Regions from separate parts of the Sinorhizobium sp. Y406 genome, predicted to be linked through region 2. Evidence: predicted binding sites of a transcription regulator. Region 2 holds the regulator's gene; each other region holds the start of a gene.
What was found. The regulator PhoB, encoded in region 2, activates phosphate uptake and scavenging genes when phosphate is short. The targets are predictions, from matches to a motif close to TGTCATNNANCTGTCAT.

Region 1 (4,768 bases), on a different replicon from region 2:
GCGTTCTCGAATTCCGCGCCAATCACGATTGGAGCGCTCTTCGTCCTTTCCGGTGCGCTGGTGAGGACCGGTGTGCTCGAGAGCCTGACAGGCATGGTGATCGCACGTGCGGCCCATCAGCCCACATTCGCGGTGGCGATCTTTCTCCTCGCGACCGTCACAGCCTCCGCCTTCATGAACAACACGCCGGTTGTTCTCATCCTTATGCCGATCGTGATGCGACTCGCGCGATCGCTCGACATCGCCGCCACCCGGCTGCTCATTCCCCTCTCCTACGCCGCGATACTCGGAGGCACATGCACGCTGATCGGCACCTCGACCAACATCCTGGTCGACGGCGTGGCGAGGTCTTCAGGACTCGCGCCCTTCTCCATCTTCGAGATAACGCCGATCGGTATGGTGGCGGCCACGGCGGGCACGATAACGATGTTGCTGCTCGGGCGTTATCTCCTGCCGGACCGTCGCGTGAACGAAGCCGCGCCAAGCGCCGAGGGAGAATTCCTGTCCGAGATCACCATCCGCGGCGACGACAAATATGTCGGCAGGAAGATCCGCGCGATTCCCGACTTCAATCGGCCCGGCCTCAGGATCCAGGCGCTGCGCAGCGCCGGCGAGGTGATCCGCACCGATCTCGGCGAGCGGATACTCAAGAAGGGCGATTCGCTGATCGTCTTCGGGACGACCTCGGAGCTTTTGACATTGAACGAGAAGCCGGAGTTGCGTGTCGGGCTGCGCCGCGGCGTGGAACGTGCCCAGGATGCCGTGCCGGTGGAAGCCGTGGTCGCGCCGCATCGCGCGAGCGCCGGTGAGCGACTCGTGGATCTGGCGCTCGGCCGCCGCTATGGCATTCGTGTGCTCGGGGCCCACCGCCATCAGCATATACCCGGTCCGGACCTTGAGAATGTCAGGCTGCGCCCGGCAGACAAGCTTTTGCTTGAAGGACCGGCGGCCAATCTCGATGCGCTCATGGACGATGCCGACCTCGTCTCGGTAACTCGGGCGAGCGGCAGGCCTTACCGCCGCGGCAAGGCCCCCATCGCCGTCCTCGCGCTTGCGGCGGTTGTGGCCATCGCGGCGCTCGGCCTGATGGACATCGGCATATTGGCCATGCTGGCGGTCGCGGCCATGCTTCTGTTGCGCTGTATCGATGCCGACGAGGCCTGGAGCTCGATCGACGGTTCGATCCTGATCCTGATCATCGCCATGCTGATTGTCGGCCAAGGTCTTGCCAGCACCGGCGCTGTCGCGCTCATTGTCGACAGCCTCACTCCCTGGATAGCCGGCCTGCCGCCGTTCGTGACGCTCGTCGCACTTTATGCGCTCACCTCAATTTTGACCGAAGTGGTGACCAACAACGCCGTCGCCGTGTTGATCACCCCCTTGGCCATTGGCCTGGCAAATCAGCTCGGCGTGGACCCCCGGGCGTTCCTGGTGGCTGTGATGCTGGGAGCCAGCGCCAGCTTCGCCACGCCGATCGGTTACCAGACCAATACGCTGGTCTACGGCGCGGGCAATTACCGCTTCTCCGATTTCCTCAAGGTCGGCATTCCGATGAACATCATCGTCGGCGCGGCCACGTGCGTGGCGATCTATCTGCTCTTTCCCCTTTGAGGTGGCTCGCTCGCGGGTCACGATCTTCCGGGCCCACAGCCAAGGCTGCGGCCGGTCCCGACCTCAACGGCTTCGGGACGCGACTGCCGCCGCCAGGCGCCTGATCGGCCCCTCTGCCTCCTTGGATCGTCATCGTCCTGATACAAAGGGTTCATCGAGCTGTCATCGCTGATTCACGGCGCTGTCACGCCCGGCCCCTAGTCGCTTCAGAACCGAAATCGGCTCAGGAGCGAATCGCATGCGCTGGACAGCTCTCTTCTTCTCCGCCCTCGTTTTCGCCTTCGTTTGCCCGCCGGCATTCTCTGCCGAGACGACGCGCGCGACCCAGATCCTCGACCGGCTGAAACACGCGAACGACTGGCGGCGCCACGTCATGGTCGTCGCCCACCGCACCGGCTGGAAGGATCAGGGCCGGATGGTCCGGGCGGAGAACTCGCTCGAGGCCATCCGCAATGCCATCGCCCTCGGCGCCGAGATGATCGAACTCGATGTGCGCAAATCCGCGGACGGCACTTTCGTCCTTATGCATGACGACTTCCTCGATCGCACGACGACCTGCCGCGGCGAAACCAAGACCCGGACGGTGGCCGAGCTGAAGAACTGCCGGCTGATCGTCGAGGGCCGGGGCATCGTGACCGACGAGACCGTGCCGACCCTCAAGGAGGCGCTTCTGGTGGCGAAGGACAGAATCCTCGTCAATATCGACAACAAGCTGACGGCGGCGGTCCTGCCCGAGATCGCCGCCGAGGCGCGCGCCCTCGGAATGGCCGACCAGGTCCTTATCAAGGAAAACCTCTGGAACGAGCGCCGCATCGCCGACACCCGGACGCTGATGGCTGCGATCGGACCCGATGTCACCTTCATGCCGATCCTCGCCGACGACGCGGTGCATGATGCCCGCTTCATGGCCCAGGCGACCGATACCTTCGGCGCGCCGGCGGCCGAGCTCGTCCACTGGCATGCCGACGGCACGCCCATGACGAAGGACGGCGGCGTGCTGTTTTCCGCCAAGGCTCGCGCCGAGGCTATCCGCGGCAACTGGCACCTCTGGGTCAACACCTATCCGATCGTCAACCGCCCGCCGGGCATGTTGGCGGGGGGGCGCGGCGACGAGCGTGCCGTGCTCGACGGCCTGCCGCAGGAAAGCTGGGGCTTCTGGATCGACCGCGGCGCCACCATCATCCAGACCGACGAGCCAAAGGCTTTGATCGGCTGGCTGGAAGAGAACGGCTACCGCATCCCCTACGATCTGATGAACTGAGCGACGGCCGTCTTTCGCAAGCACGGCATCCCGGTTCAGCCGTCGGAGGATGGCGTCGTCGCCGGCCGCATATCGAGCCATTGCATCAAGCGCCCGCGAGGACGGCCGCCGGCGCTATAGAGGACGTACAATCAACTTTGCACGGATGGGCAGTGCCGCTCGCCCGGGGCTGATCGCCAAACGCATCGCCAGCCGGCCGGGAGGTCAAGGGAGCGGCGGAGCTCCGCTTCCGTAGGTGGGCAGGTTATCCTTTTCGATAGACCGCCTGTGAGGTTCCAGTTCCAACTCGACCAGCAACGGCAGATGATCGGAGGCCGAGCGCGCCAGCGGGCTGTCGTGCACCCGGCAGGCCTTCACGCCTATTCCGTCGCCGACGAAGACATGATCGAGGCGCAGAAGCGGCAATCGCGACGGAAAGGTCGGCCGCGGCCTGGCATTCGAAAGAAGCTGGGCGTCCCTGAGATGTCCGGCAAGTGCCCTGTAGGCGGACGAGCGCGCAACCGCGTTGAGGTCGCCTGCGAGAACCACGCGCGATTCCGATTGCCGTATTCCTCCAAGCCAGCCGGGACCCAGAAGCGCCGTCGCCTGACGAATCCGTTCCGCGCCGCGCAATCCGAGATGGGTGACGATGACCTGAAGTTTGAGATGGCCGATATCGACCTCGACCCAGAGCGCGCCTCTGGGCTCGCCGGACGACGGCAGAGACTCCGCCTTGACGAGGCGCATCGGCAGGGCGGTCAGCACCGCATCGCCATATCGCTCTTCCTCCAGGTGGAGGGCCGGATGAAACTGAGACTCCATGCGCAGATGTGCGGCGATCATCTGCGCCTGGTCCATCCCGCCGCTGCGCGCGCGGCCGACGTCGACCTCCTGGAGCGCGATAATGTCGGGGCCGCATTCGCGGATGACCTCGCCGATGCGCGCAGGGTCGAGCTTGCGGTCGGTGCCGAAGCAGCTGTGAACGTTGTAGGTCAGCAGGCGTATCGCTCGAGGCATTCCCTGTGCAGCCCTTTCGCATCCGGGAACACGCGGGACCTGCATTTCGTTCCGATGGACGCGACCGAGGAACGGGACCTTGTCAAAGAAGATTATTGCACGTCTGTTCATATTCACCGCCATCGGCGTCGCCGGCTGGCTGATATACCGGGCGCTCAGCCGATACACGTTCGGCGAAATCCTGGGTGTGATCCTGCAGATCCCCCTCGGCCATCTGCTCGCCGGTATCGGTTTCGTCTGCCTCTCCTATTTCTGTCTGACGCTGTTCGACACGCTTGCGGTTCGCTATGTCGGGCAAAGGCTCGCCTATCGCCGCGTGGCCATCACCTCCTTCACCAGCCTCGCGATCGGCCACAATGTAGGCGTGGCGGCCTTGAGCAGCGGAGCCATTCGGTACCGCTTCTATTCACGCTGGGGTTTCAGCGGCGAGGAAGTGGCAAAGATCATCCTGTTCTGCGCCGTTACCGTCGGCCTGGGCCTTGCCACCCTGGCCGGCCTTTCCTGTCTCGCCGTGCCGGAGAGCGCGGCGCGGATCATCGGGCTGTCGCGAACCGGGGCCCTTCTGCTCGGCATCACCTGCCTGGCGGGGTCGCTCAGCTATGTGATGCTTGCGGGCTTGCTCCGGGGATCGGTGCGTCTTTTCCAATGGACCTTCGAAATGCCCTCCCTGCCGCTTGCAGCCGGTCAGGTGGTCGTCGGCACGGCCAATTTCCTCTGCGTCAGCGCGTGCCTGCATCAGTTGGTGCTGGCATTCGGGACGCCGGCTTTCCTCGAGACCGCGACCGCCTATGTCGGCGCCAATGTCGCGGCCCTTGTCAGCCACGTCCCAGGCGGAATCGGCGTGCTCGAAGCGACGATTGCCTTTCTGCTCGGCCAGACCGCCAATATCGGGGCGCTGAT
Region 2 (4,768 bases):
CGCGCCGATCCCTCGATCAGAGAGTGCAACACGTTATTGCCGTCGCCCGTCCAAGCGATCGTTTTCGCCCCGACAGGCCCGCGGTGTTCCTCGAAGGTCATGATGTCCGCCATGATCTGGCAGGGATGCGTGTCGTCCGTAAGGCCATTGATGACCGGCACGGTCGCGTGCTCGGCCAATTCAAGGAGCCGGCGGTGGTCAGTGGTGCGAATCATGATCGCGTCGACGTAGCGCGAGAGGACCTTCGCCGTGTCGCCGATGGTTTCGGCCCGACCGAGCTGCATTTCGGTGCCAGAAAGAAACAGCGTCTCGCCACCGAGCTGCCGCATCCCGACATCGAAGGAGACGCGCGTACGGGTGGACGGTTTCTCGAAAATCATCGCCAGCATCTTGCCGGCAAGCGGCTTGTCGGCCGTTCCGGCCTTTGTCGCCGACTTGCGCATCCGGGCGTCGTCGATGATCGTCCTGAGGTCGACGGACGTCATGGCCGAAAGATCGAGAAAATGTCTGGTGGCGGTCATATTGCTGTATTTCCTGTGATAGTTCCGTGGATCTTAGGGCATCGGCACCGCGGAGGCGCCTCGCCGCAGTTAGGCGGCAGCTGTGCCGCCCGCGGCCCTCACAGCCTCTGCGGCGCGCTCGAGCCGCGCGAGCCCTTCCCTCGCTTCAGCCGCGGTGACGATCAGCGGCGGCAGGAGGCGCAGCACGTTCTCGCCTGCCGGAACAACGAGCAGCTTTTCGGCCCGGATCGCTTTCAAAAGGTCGGGTGAGGGCACTTTCGCCTTGATGCCAAGCATCAGCCCGTCGCCGCGGAGCTCTTCGATAATATCGGGGAAACGGTCCTTGAGCGAAGCGAGCCCCTGGCGGAACACGAGCGCGACGTCACGCACATTGTCAAGGAACCCCTCGGCGAGGACGACGTCGAGGACCGCATTACCGACGGCCATTGCCAGTGGATTGCCGCCGTAGGTCGAGCCGTGCGTCCCGGCCACCATGCCTGCGGCGGCCGCCTCCGTCGCCAGGCACGCGCCGAGCGGAAAACCACCGCCAATGCCCTTGGCGACGGCCATGATGTCGGGCCGGATACCTGCCCACTCGTGGGCAAAGAGCCTGCCGGTGCGGCCCACGCCGCACTGTACTTCATCAAGGATCAGCAGCAGCCCGAATTCATCGCAGAGCGCGCGCAATTCCTGCAGGAACTCCTTCGGGGCCAGGCGCACCCCACCCTCACCCTGGATCGGTTCGATCAGGATAGCCGCGGTCTCGTCGTTGATCGCGCTCTTTACGGCGGCGATATCGCCGAACGGCACCTGATAGAAACCGGGCGCCTTGGGTCCGAAGCCTTCAATGTATTTCTGCTGCCCCCCGGCGGCGATCGTGGCGATGGTACGGCCGTGGAATGCGCCTTCGAAGGTGATGACGTGGAACCGCTCCGGATGGCCCTTGGCAAAGTGATAGCGGCGCGCCGTCTTGATCGCGCATTCCAGCGCCTCGGCGCCCGAATTGGTGAAAAACACCCGGTCGGCAAAGGTGACCGCCGTCAAGCGCCGCGCAAGGCTCTCCTGCCCGGGAACATCATAGAGATTGGAGACGTGCCAGAGTTTCTCCGCCTGCGCCTTCAGCGCATCGATCAGATGCGGATGGGCATGCCCGAGCGAGTTCACGGCGACGCCGGCGGCGAAGTCGAGATAGCGGGTACCGTCTTCCGCGATCAGCCAGACGCCCTCGCCCCGCTCGAAACGCAACGGCGCACGCAAATAGGTATCATAGAGCGGCGGCGTTGCGGCCATCCGGGCTTCTCCTTCCTCAGCATCGCAGGCGGACCGTTCGATATCCGGCCCGAAAAAATCAAAATGCCGCCTTTCGGCGGCCGGAGGCACTATTCCCATTTCGCAGCGCAATGTCAAGAAAACCAAGGGCTGCGGCCACCTTGCGAACTCGGATTCCGCGTCGCAAAAAAATCGCGTCGCGGGGCTTGCAAAAATGCAACTATGAGCCAGCAAGTTGGGGAAAACCGCGAAATCGATTCGGCGCGATTCCGGCGACTCTTGCCACAGAGTCACCCTGCCGGTAGGTTAAGATTTAATTACTAGACGCATGCGGCGGACCTAGTCACCAAAATAGTTATCGCGTTGTGACTCCAGGGGTTTTCTGGAGGACGGTGATGGATTCTGCCCATCCCAGCGCCGAGAACGGGGAGTGCAGATATGAACTGGACTGACGAGCGGGTGGAGAAACTGAAGAAGCTGTGGTCCGAGGGCCTGAGCGCCAGCCAGATCGCGGCTCAACTGGGCGGCGTCAGTCGCAATGCCGTCATCGGCAAGGTACACCGGTTGAGCCTGCCGGGCCGCGCAAAGGCGGGCGGGACCACGACCCCCGCGCGCCCCAAGCGAGCGACCTCGGCGCCGCGTGCACCGAATTACGCCGCTCGGGCCGTCACCCGCACCGTCGCCCGCCCTGCCGGTGCGACCGTCCTCAAGGAAGAGGTGGCGGTCGACCTAGTCGCCGAACAGGAATTCGCACCCGATGCCAACATCGTCCTGCCGATGTCGCGCCGCCTGGAGCTGACGCAGCTCACCGAACGGACTTGCAAGTGGCCGATCGGCGATCCGCTAAAGGAGGAGTTTCACTTCTGCGGCAACGACTCGCCGGAATCCTCGCCCTATTGCAACTATCATGCGCGGCTTGCCTACCAGCCTTCGGCGGAACGCCGGCGCATCCGCTGACGTTCGATCTCGATCGCGCAACAACGCAAAAGGGCCCATGGGCCCTTTTTTGTTGGAAACAGCATTGATTTTCGAACTTACCCCTCGAGCGAGTAGCCGGCGCCGCGCACCGTCCTGATCACGTCGGGCATGTTGGAGAGGTTCAGCGCCTTGCGCAGGCGGCCGACATGGACATCGACCGTGCGTTCGTCCACGTAGATGTCGTGGCCCCAGACACCGTCAAGCAGTTGCGAGCGGGAAAAGACGCGTCCCGGCGAAGACATCAGAAACTCCAGCAGCCGGAACTCCGTCGGCCCGAGCCGAACCTCACGGCTGCGGCGATGGACGCGATGCGTCTCGCGGTCGAGTTCGATGTCGCCGCAGCGGAGCACCGTCGACAGGACCTCCGGTTTGGCGCGCCTCAACATCGCCTTGACCCGCGCCATCAGTTCCGGAGTCGAAAACGGCTTGACGACATAGTCGTCGGCGCCGGTCGCGAGCCCTCGCACGCGCTCGCTTTCCTCGCCGCGCGCCGTCAGCATGATGATCGGCAACCGCTCCGTTTCCGGTCTTTGTCGAAGTCTGCGGCAAAGCTCGATGCCGGAAACGCCGGGCAACATCCAGTCGAGGATCAAGAGGTCGGGCAGACGTTCCTGCAGGCGGATTTCAGCCTCGTCGCCGCGAAGAATAGTATCGACCTCGAAGCCCTCGGCTTCGAGGTTGTAGCGCAGCAGCACGCTCAGCGCCTCCTCGTCTTCGACAACAGCTATCTTCGGCAACATCTAAGCTACAACTCCTTGCCTCGGTCCATCAGTTGGAAGGCGCCCCTCTCCCCTTTCGGTGTCAGTCCGTCACCGACCCCATCGTTGCTGTCGTATCATCCTTCGGCCGCTCGCCTTCCGGCTGGGCGCCTGTCGCCATGTAATAGATCGTCTCGGCGATGTTGGTCGCATGGTCGCCGATCCGCTCGATGTTTTTGGCGCAGAAAAGAAGATGCGTGCAGGGTGTTATGTTGCGCGGATCCTCCATCATGTAGGTGAGCAATTCGCGGAAGAGCGACGTGTAGATCGCGTCGATCTCCTCGTCGCGCTGGCGAATGCTGTTGGCCTTCTCCGGCGAGCGCGAGGCAAAGACGTCAAGCACTTCCTTGAGCTGGACCAAAGCGAGTTCGGCCAAATGCTCGAGGCCGCGCGCGAGCTTGCGCGGGATTCCAGAGCCGGCAACCGCAATCACGCGTTTCGCGGTGTTCTTGCCGAGGTCGCCGACGCGCTCCAGGTCGGCCGCTATACGGATCGATCCCATGATTTCGCGCAGGTCCGATGCCATGGGCTGGCGCTTGGCGATGGTGACGATCGCCTTCTCGCCGATCTGGCGTTCGGCCTCGTCGAGGAGGGCGTCGTCCGAGATGACTTTCTGGGCGAGCGCCAGGTCGGAATTGACCAGGGCCCGGACGGAGTCGGCCACCATTTGCTCGGCGAGCCCTCCCATCTCGGAGATGCGGCGCGTGAGATACTTCAACTCGTCGTCGAAGGCGGACATTATGTGTGGATGGGTCATCTTATATTCCTCGGGACGCGCTCGATTGATCGTCGGTGGAGTCGGGTTCGCTAGCCGAACCGGCCCATGATGTAGTCCTGCGTGCGCTGGTCGTCCGGATTGGTGAAGATCTTATCCGTATCGTCCACTTCGACCAGGTTGCCGAGGTGGAACATCGCCGTGCGCTGCGACACGCGGGCTGCCTGCTGCATCGAATGGGTTACGATAACGATGGTGAAGTTCTCGCGAAGCTCGTGGATCAGTTCCTCGACCTTGGCGGTCGCGATCGGGTCGAGCGCCGAGCAAGGCTCGTCCATGAGGATGACTTCCGGGCTGACGGCAACGGCCCGGGCGATGCAGAGGCGCTGCTGCTGGCCGCCGGAGAGGCCGGTGCCCGGCGCATCCAGGCGATCCTTCACTTCGTTCCAGAGGCCGGCCTTTTGAAGGGCGGATGCGACGATGTCGTCGAGTTCGGATTTTCTCGAAGCGAGGCCATGGATGCGCGGACCGTAGGCGACGTTTTCATA
Region 3 (4,768 bases), 590 kb from region 2:
CATCTTTACGAGGCGCTTGCCGTCATCGTCGACCACTTGCAGGAACCTGCGGATGCCGGCGAACTCTTCGTGCGCTTCGAACTGGCGGTTCTGGACGATCTCGGCTTCGGCCTCGATCTTTCGGAATGCGCGGCAACAGGCAGGCGCGACGAACTCGTCTATGTGTCGCCGAAATCGGGCCGCGCAGTCAGCCGCGAGGCGGGCGCCCCTTATGGCGAGCGCATGCTCGCCCTTCCAAACTTTCTATCGGGTCGCCAGAAGGCGGCCGATCACGACGCGCTCGCGGCAGCGTTCCGTCTCACCGCGCACTTCCTGAACCGCCATGTCTACGAGCCGCGCGGCATCCATGCGTCTTCCGCGCGCGACGGATTCGTCCAGGCGACGTTGAAGGCTTTGAGTCCGGCCTCGCCGTCAGCTGCCTGATCGAAGAAAAGGGCGCCGCACATCTCATGCGGCGCCCCGTTCACAAAGAATGCTGTAGGCCTGACTCGACGCTTCAGTCCGAAAACCGGGTCCGACTCTCGGGCTGATGCGCTTAGCCGATCTTGCCGCCGCCCTGCTTGGTCACGGCGACGACGGCCGGACGAACCGGCATGTCGTCGCGGAAGTCCGGCCAGCGCGTCGCTGGCTTTTCATAGGTCGCAAGCCCGGCATCGCCCGGATGCTGCACGGCGAGAAAGAAGGTGTCGCTCGTGGGGTTGAAGCTCGGGCCGCACATTTCGGCACCGACCGGCACGCGGAAGAAGAGCTTCGAGGTGCCGCGGGCTTCACCTTCCGTGTCGACCGCCCAGATGCCGTCCGTACGGCCGGTCTCCTTTTCATTGTTGCCGTCGGTCGCGACCCAAAGGCGGCCATCGGCGTCGATGGCGCAATTGTCCGGCATGCCGAACCAGCCGTTCTTGGTCGTCGCTGTCGAGAAGGACGCACCGACCTCGGCAACGCTTGGATCGCCGCATTTCAAGAGGATGTCCCAACGCGACTTGGTCGAGGCGAAATCACCGTCCGTTTCGGTGATCTCGACGATGTGGCCGAAGGCGTTCTTGGCGCGGGGGTTGGCGGCGTCGATCTCGTCCTCTTTCCGCTTGGTGTTGTTGGTCAGCATGACGTAGACCTTGCCCGTCTTCGGGTTGGGCTGGACATCTTCCGGGCGGTCCATCTTGGTGGCGCCGAGCGCATCGGCGGCAAGCCGGGTGTTGATCAGCACATCGGCCTGCGAGGCGAAGCCGTTCTCGGCCGTCAGCGGGCCCTCGCCGTGGATGAGCGGCATCCAGGTGACTGTGCCGTCCTCGTCGAACTTCGCCACGTAGAGTGTGCCATCGTCGAGAAGATCCATGTTCGCCGCGCGGTCGTTGGGCTTGTAGGTGCCATTCGTCACGAACTTGTAGACATAGTCGTACCGCTCGTCGTCGCCGCTATAGAGCACGACGCGGCCGTCTTTGTTGACGATGGATTCACAGCCCTCGTGCTTGAAGCGTCCGACGGCGGTGCGCTTCTTCGGCACGGAATTGGGGTCGAACGGATCGACCTCGACGATCCAGCCGAAGCGGTTGGCCTCGTTCGGCTCTTTCGTGACATCGAAGCGATCGTAGAATTTCGACCATTCATATTGCCCACCCGGCGCGCCGAGACGCTTCAGCACCCTGAATTCCGGATGATCTTCGGCGAGGTCGCCGCCGAAATAGCCGTTGAAGTTTTCCTCGGCCATCAGATAGGTGCCCCAGGCGGTGACGCCGCCGGCGCAGTTGTTGATCGTGCCGAAGACCGTAGTGCCGGTCGCGTCGGCCGAGGTCTTCAACCGCTCATGGCCGGCCGCCGGACCGGAAAGCTGCATTTCGGTGTTGGCGGTGATGCGGCGGTTGAACTTGCCGTCGAGAACCGGCTGCCACTTGCCGTCGACCTTGCGAATCTCGATGACGGTTCCGCCATGGGCCGCCATCTCGATGTCGACCAGTTCCTTGGTGTAGTCGCCGAGAACGACTTTGTCCTGTTCCTTGCCGTCCTCCGTCACCTTTTCGACGCGGGCGAAGTTCGGGAACATGATTTCGGCATTGGTGTATTCGTGGTTGACGACCAGAAGGCCGTGGTCGGGACTGCCATCGAGCGGGATGAAACCGACATAGTCGTTGTTGTAACCGAACTGCCGGCTCTGAGCCTCTGCCGTCTGCTTGAGCGGATCGAAGTCGGGGCTGTCGGCGAAGATCTTGTCGCCCCAGCGCAAAAGGATATCGGCATCGTAGCCTTCGGCGACGTGGTGAGTTTCGTCGACGCCGGCTTCGATCTCCTTGAAGTCGAACTGCGACATCTCCTTGGCCCTGGCGTCATCGGCAGTCAGCAGGGCGAGCGGGCTGACTGTCGTGGAAATGGCGGCGACCGCAAGCGAACCGCCGATGAAGGACCGGCGCGAGAAGCGGCGGTTTATGATGTCGCCCATGGTGGGGTTGGCGGAACAGTTCTGGCCGATGTCTTCCAGCTCCTCTCTTCGTTCCGTCAGAGTCTTGATTTCGATTTCTTTCGCCGAGCCGAGATACTTGTCCATGCTTACTCTCCCCGTTGAGACGATAGAACCGCCAGCGTGATGCGGCGTCGACATCGCTCTACCAGCTAGCTCATGACAGTTATGCGACAGTTCAATGAAGAGATTGCAGCGCCTCCCTGCATCAGCAATGCGCCAGGAGGCCAGCGCTTGCGAAATGAACCGATGATTGCGTATCGCCTATGGCTCAATCTATGCTCCGCCTATGGCATTCCACGCCAAGCTGTGCGAATCCTTCGCAAGCTCTTGTGGTGTCGGTGATCCATGCTCGAACTCATTGCCATTGTTGCCTTTATTCTGGCGCTTGCCGCCTTCCTCGGTGGCCGTGGTGCCGCGAAGCGATTCGATGCGGAAATCACGGACCTGAAGGCGGAGATCGCCCGACTCGCGAAACGGCAGGCGACGGATCTGCCGTCCGAGGCAGAAAGGCCATTGGAGGCTGCGGATGAGACCGAACCGGAGGAAGCGCCCCCCGCCGGACCGTGGTCGCAGGCGCGAGAGGGGGCGCGAATCTTCAGCGACGCCGCGGCTGACGAAGGGAGCCTGGGCAGCCCCACCAGCGATCCGGCTGCCGCTGCGGCTGCGCCGATTGCAGCAGCGCCGGTCGAGAGCCTCGAAAGCCGGATCGGCGGGCGGTGGCCGGTCTGGGTCGGCGGTCTCGCACTGGCGCTGGGCGGTTACTTCCTCGTGCAATATTCTATCGAAGCGGGACTGTTGAGCCCGGCCGTCCGCCTGACGCTTTCCGCCGCCTTCGGTCTCCTTCTTGGCTTCGCGGGCGAGGTTATTCGGCGCCAAGCGGTGCCGACGATCGCCGATCGCTTCCGCAACGCCATGGTCCCCGGCGTGCTGACGGCTGCCGGTGCTGTGACGCTGTTCGGCGTCGTCTATGCGGCTCATGGCATCTACGCATATATCGGCACGGCCACGGCCTTCCTGCTGCTGGCGCTGATTTCGCTCGCCACGGTGGGCCTGTCGCTGCTGCATGGACAGGCACTTGCCGGGCTTGGGCTGCTCGCATCGCTGCTCACGCCCCTGTTCGTCTCGAGCGGCGAGCCGCGGCCCTGGGTTCTGTTCGGTTTCCTCTCGACCGCCTGGCTCGCGACGTTTCTCGCCTCGCGCCTCAAGCAATGGACGGTCGTACCGACGCTCGCCAATGCGGGCCTTGGCCTCTGGGGGCTTGCCTATGTCACGCTCGAAGCGCCCTTCGAGGCTCCGCCGGTCGCTTTCGCCCTTCTGGTGATGATCGCTGGCATCGGGCTCGTCTGGCCCGGCAATCTGCCGCGCGAGCCTTTCGATACGGCGGACGCAGTCACGGGCCCTTGGGAGCGGCTGTTTGCACCGCCAAAGGCGGCCATCACTGTCTCCGCAGCGATCGCCGCCGCAGTCCTGGCGCTCCTGTTCATCAGCCCGGCGCTCGAGGCCCTGCGTATCCCGGTTGCCGAATTCGTGATCGTGACGGCGGCTCTTGCCGCGGTGGGCGCCTTGCGGGCGACGGCGGTTTACGCGGCGTTGCTTGCCGCTTTCGCAGCGATCGCCGGCACCTGGAGCCTGACCGCGTTCAGCGGCGTGCTCGCCTATTTCGATCCGTTGGCACCCTCACCGGAGATCGTCATCCCGAGCCGCGTTGCGATGCTGACGGCGATGACCCTGGCAGCTTTGTTCCCGTTGCTTGCGGCCGCGGTTCTAGCCGGGAGGCTCCGGGTGGAGCGGCATTTCGCCATTCTTTGGGCCTGCCTTGCCGCAGGCGTGCCGAATGCCCTTGTCGGCATGTCCTTTCTGATGACGGGCACATTCGCCTTCGACTTGCCGCATGGGCTTGCCGCTTTCGCCGGGGGCCTGTTTCTCCTGGCGCTCGCCGAATGGCTTTATCGGCGCGGTACGGAACCGGGCGAAGGCATCGATGCCGATGCCGCGCTCCTGGTCCTCGGATCCTTCGGCCTGTTCGTCATCGGTCTCCATGCCTGGACGGACGGTCTCGTCACGACGCTTGCCATTGCGCTTCTCGGGGCGGGATACAGCTTCGCGACCCGGTTTCGCAACCGGCCGATCCTGCCCTGGGTAACCGCGGCTTCAGCCGTGGTCGTGCTCGGGCGCATAGCCTGGGAGCCGACGATCGTCGGCCCGGGCAGCCTCGGCACCACACCCGTCTTCAACGCGCTTCTGCCGGGCTACGGCATCCCGGCGCTGCTGCTTGTCGCCTGCGCCTATTTCCTGCGGAACGCGCGAGACAGGCGC

Region 1: AC4P1R_RS23065 (glycerophosphodiester phosphodiesterase family protein) is a predicted target of PhoB. The motif match lies at 1,761-1,777, and genes of this name have one in related genera.
Region 3: AC4P1R_RS03435 (PhoX family protein) is a predicted target of PhoB. The motif match lies at 2,609-2,625, and genes of this name have one in related genera.

What each region holds. Positions count from the first base shown of each region.
Region 1 is NZ_CM178975.1:1,316,233-1,321,000, reverse strand. It holds gene AC4P1R_RS23070 (SLC13 family permease) at 1-1,611, shown strand, start outside; gene AC4P1R_RS23065 (glycerophosphodiester phosphodiesterase family protein) at 1,850-2,872, shown strand; gene AC4P1R_RS23060 (endonuclease/exonuclease/phosphatase family protein) at 3,077-3,913, opposite strand; gene AC4P1R_RS23055 (putative bifunctional lysylphosphatidylglycerol flippase/synthetase) at 3,948-4,768, shown strand, end outside.
Region 2 is NZ_CM178974.1:123,284-128,051, reverse strand. It holds gene argF (ornithine carbamoyltransferase) at 1-521, opposite strand, end outside; gene AC4P1R_RS00595 (aspartate aminotransferase family protein) at 591-1,790, opposite strand; gene AC4P1R_RS00590 (GcrA family cell cycle regulator) at 2,208-2,726, shown strand; gene phoB (phosphate regulon transcriptional regulator PhoB) at 2,804-3,487, opposite strand; gene phoU (phosphate signaling complex protein PhoU) at 3,549-4,262, opposite strand; gene pstB (phosphate ABC transporter ATP-binding protein PstB) at 4,313-4,768, opposite strand, start outside.
Region 3 is NZ_CM178974.1:710,939-715,706, forward strand. It holds gene recO (DNA repair protein RecO) at 1-423, shown strand, start outside; gene AC4P1R_RS03435 (PhoX family protein) at 536-2,536, opposite strand; gene AC4P1R_RS03440 (DUF2339 domain-containing protein) at 2,798-4,768, shown strand, end outside.